2 regions of the Pseudomonas sp. RT4P38 genome follow, and region 1 is predicted to be linked to the other one. Evidence: predicted binding sites of a transcription regulator. Region 1 holds the regulator's gene; the other holds the start of a gene.

Region 1 (2,201 bases):
GGCCGACGTGATCGAAGGCCGCTGCGAGCTGCGCGACGTTCTGTTGCAGGGCCCTGGCGGCATCCGCATCGTCCCGGCCGCGTCCGGCACTCAAAGCATGGTTCACCTGAGCCCGGCCCAACACGCCGGCCTGATCCAGGCGTTCAGCGACATCGGCGATAACCTCGACGTATTGGTGATCGACACCGCTGCGGGCATTGGTGAGTCGGTAGTCAGTTTCGTTCGCGCAGCGCAAGAAGTCTTGCTGGTGGTCTGCGACGAACCGACCTCGATCACTGACGCCTACGCACTGATCAAATTGCTTAACCGCGATTACGGCATGAACCGCTTCCGTGTCCTTGCCAACATGGCCCAGAGCCCGCAGGAAGGTCGCAACCTGTTCGCCAAGTTGACCAAGGTCACAGATCGCTTCCTCGACGTCGCCTTACAATACGTCGGCGCGGTGCCTTACGACGAAAGCGTGCGTAAGGCTGTGCAGAAGCAGCGCGCCGTCTATGAAGCCTTCCCGCGGTCCAAGTGCTCCCTGGCGTTCAAGGCCATTGCACAAAAGGTCGATACCTGGCCGCTGCCTGCCAACCCGCGTGGGCACCTGGAGTTTTTTGTCGAGCGCCTCGTGCAACAAACGGCAGGACCGGTGTTATGACAGCCAGCGGCTACAACCTCTACAAGAATTCGGCACGTGACGCGCAGTACGAGCTGATCGAGCGTTACGCGCCACTGGTTAAACGCATTGCCTACCACTTGCTGGCGCGTCTGCCGGCCAGTGTCCAGGTCGAAGACCTGATTCAGGCCGGCATGATCGGCCTGCTTGAAGTGTCGACCAAATACGACGCCAGCAAAGGCGCGAGTTTCGAGACGTACGCGGGCATTCGAATCCGCGGCGCGATGCTCGATGAAGTACGCAAAGGGGACTGGGCGCCACGTTCGGTCCACCGCAATACCCGGATGGTCAGCGACGCCATTCGCTCGATTGAAGCTAAAACCGGTCGTGACGCTAAAGATCACGAGGTTGCGGCCGAACTCCAATTGAGTCTCGACGATTATTACGGGATTTTGAACGACACCCTGGGCAGCCGGTTATTCAGTTTCGACGATCTGTTGCAGGACGGCGAACACGAAGGGCTGCACGAGGATGGCGCCAGTGCTCATCTGGAGCCGTCGCGCGATCTGGAAGATGAACGCTTCCAGAGGGCACTGGCGGATGCGATTGCCAATTTGCCGGAGCGTGAGCGACTGGTGTTGGCGCTGTATTACGACGAAGAGTTGAATCTCAAGGAAATCGGTGAAGTCCTGGGGGTTAGCGAATCTCGGGTCAGCCAGTTACACAGCCAGTGCGCGGCCCGTTTGCGGGGGCGTTTGGGGGAGTGGCGAGCGCGCTGAAGGCAGTGTGGGGACACTGCGAACGCGGCTGGTGGGGTGTTGAACCGCACGGGTCCCGATCTGTTGTGCTCCAGACAGTCATTGAGTGCTTTGCCGGATTGATTGAAATGGCGCGTCCAGGTGCTGGGCGCGTTTAAGACTGCTTGGAGGTCGAATTGAACAAGAACATGAAAATCCTCATCGTTGATGACTTCTCAACGATGCGGCGGATCATAAAAAACCTGTTGCGTGACCTTGGGTTCACCAACACGGTCGAGGCCGACGATGGCACTACTGCCATTCCGGTTCTCAACAGCGGCAGCATCGACTTTCTGGTAACAGACTGGAACATGCCCGGCATGACCGGTATCGACCTGCTGCGCCACGTGCGTGCCGATGAAAAGCTCAAGCACCTGCCGGTGCTGATGGTGACCGCTGAAGCCAAGCGCGAGCAGATCATCGAGGCAGCCCAGGCCGGTGTTAACGGCTATGTGGTCAAACCCTTCACGGCCCAGGCGTTAAAAGAAAAAATCGAGAAGATTTTCGAACGCATCGGTTGATGTGCGAAGCCACTGCGCCACGGGGGAGCTATGGAGCATAACGAATCTTCACAGGGCGATTTCGAGTCGACCCTGAAAAAACACGCTGTCGAACTGGTCGAAAGTCTTGAAAAAGGCAGGTTCGGCGACGCCGTGCAACTGATCCATGAGCTCAACCAGACCCGTGACCGAGGCCTGTATCAGGAAGTGGGCAAGCTCACTCGCGAGCTGCATAGTGCGATCGTCAATTTTCAGATTGACCCGAACATGCCGCAAGCCGAGGAAGTGTCACAGATCACGGAC
Region 2 (2,201 bases), 210 kb from region 1:
CTGGCGCTGTCCAGATCCGAGGCACTGCGCTGCAAACGGCTGAAGGTTTCGGCGAGGAAATCGCGCAGTGTGTTGGCGGCCATCGCCAGTTTGCCCAGCTCGTCCTGTCGGGTGCTGGCCACGCGTTCGGCGAAACGACCGTGGCTGAGTTGCGCCACGTACTCGATCAGTTTGCGAATCGGTTCCACCAGGTTGCGGTTGACCAGCCACAGGCTCAACAGGCCGATCAGCAGACCCGAGGCGAGCATCACAATGATCCCCAGCAACACGGTGCGATCGGCGTCGGCGCTGATCAGCTTCGATTGCTCGGCACCCTGCTTGCGCAATTCGCTGACCAACTCGCTCATCTGATCGCTGGTCGCCCGGTCCACACCTTTGACCGCCGTGTCGCCAGCCCTTGGGTCGGCACCTGCCGCCACATAAGCGTCACGGCCCTTCTGATAAGCCGTACCCAACAGGCGATGTTCGTCCCGCAGGCGTTCGATGCGAGTCTTGAGTTGCGGCTCAATGCCCTTCTGCCCGGCCAGTTCACCGAGGATGCCCTGCACATCGCGCTGACGCTCCTCGAATTGCTTCCAGTATTTGTCCAGGTCTGCAGGCTGCTTGCCGCGCAGCAAAACGTTTTTCCACTCCTGAACTTGAACCTTGAATTGCAGGTTGGCTTCATCGATCAATTGCGAGGTGTGCAGCGGGCCTTCGATCAGATTCGCGTAGTTCTGAACACCGCTGGACAGAAAGTGAAAGCAGGCCAGGGCGATCAGCAACATGGCCAACAGGCTGCCGCTCAACAAGGCAAGGATTTGTGCTCTCAGGGATTTTTGCAAAAACATCGAGTGATCTCACGACAGGGATAAGGCACGCCCGGCAGGCGTGCAAGGTGTCCGGACATCCCTGTCAGCGACGCTGGCCCAAGACCGCATCGCGAAATTCAACATCAGCATCATCGGCGCGCCAGAGCCTTTCTTGAGCGCTTCCGACCACCGGTAGAAGGCACCTGGCCACCGATTTGCACCTGTCACAAAACCGTCAAAAATCCTTGCAATGATGCGGCTCAAGTGAACCTGTGAAACCCGTGACAGGCACCTCCCCTTGCGAGCCCTCATGAACCACAGCATCGACCAAAGCCATCGAGACCCGGACCTGTTCGGTCTGCTGTACGGTTTCAGTTTTCGCCCCGGTGAGCGCGGCCGGGAGATCAATTCGGCCAAGGCATTGCAATGCCTGCAACAACCCGGCGACAGCGACCAATTTCTCTGGCTGCACCTGAACCTCGCTCATGCCGCCTGCGAGCGCTGGATGAAAAGCCATCTAGAATTGCCGGACGAGTTTTTCGAAGCGCTGCATGAGGGTTCACGTTCGACGCGCATCGAGCATGTGGATTCGGCGTTGCTGGCGGTGGTCAACGACGTGGTGTTCAACCTCAGCAGCATGGTTTCCTCGGATGTCTCGACGCTGTGGGTCTGCGCCCGCAGTCGGCTGATCATCAGCGCACGCCTGCAACCGCTGCACTCGGTGGACAAGCTGCGCTCCTCGGTGAAGGCCGGTGAGTGCTTTCGCTCACCGCTGGAATTGCTGGTGCATTTGCTGCGCGATCAGGGCGAAGTGCTGACCCAGATCGTGCGCAAGACCAGCCTCAGCGTCGATCAGATCGAAGATGAGTTGCTGTCCTCGAGGTTGTCGACCAACCGGGCTGAGTTGGGTGCCAATCGTCGAGTGCTGGTGCGCCTGCAACGCTTGTTGGCGCTGGAACCGGGCTCATTGCTGCGCCTGCTCAATCGCCCACCGCAGTGGTTGCAGAAGGAAGACGTCAAGGAGCTGCGCAAGTCCACCGAGGAGTTCGCGCTGATCATCAACGACCTCACGGCGTTGGGCGAGCGGATCAAACTGTTGCAGGAAGAAATCGCCGCCAACCTCAACGAACAGAGCAACCGCACACTGTTCACCCTGACCGTGGTGACGGTGCTGGCGCTGCCGATCAACATCATCGCCGGGTTCTTTGGCATGAACGTCGGTGGAGTGCCGCTTTCCGGTGATCCGGAGGGGTTCTGGATTCTGGTGGCATTGGTCGCTACGTTTACCGTGATCGCCGGGCGTTGGGCGTTTCGTAAGCGCCAGGGGTGTTGACCTTGCCGGCAGCGATTCTGTTGTCGGGCAGTTTGTATTGGTTGTTCACCCAGCTGCTCTAAGGTCAGTCGATGCGA

What was found. Region 1 encodes FliA, which starts transcription of late flagellar genes. Its sites were predicted from a motif close to CTAAAGTTTNNNNNNNNNNNGCCGNTAA; they were not measured.
Region 2: the regulator FliA is predicted to act here: its motif matches at 941-968, upstream of ACYZT7_RS08310 (methyl-accepting chemotaxis protein).

What each region holds. Positions count from the first base shown of each region.
Region 1 covers NZ_CM142703.1:2,015,265-2,017,465, forward strand. The annotation lists gene fleN (flagellar synthesis regulator FleN) at 1-643, shown strand, start outside; gene fliA (RNA polymerase sigma factor FliA) at 640-1,380, shown strand; gene ACYZT7_RS09335 (chemotaxis response regulator CheY) at 1,548-1,919, shown strand; gene ACYZT7_RS09340 (protein phosphatase CheZ) at 1,950-2,201, shown strand, end outside.
Region 2 covers NZ_CM142703.1:1,800,806-1,803,006, reverse strand. The annotation lists gene ACYZT7_RS08310 (methyl-accepting chemotaxis protein) at 1-830, opposite strand, end outside; gene ACYZT7_RS08305 (transporter) at 1,102-2,124, shown strand; partial or broken gene ACYZT7_RS08300 (LysR family transcriptional regulator) at 2,192-2,201, opposite strand, start outside.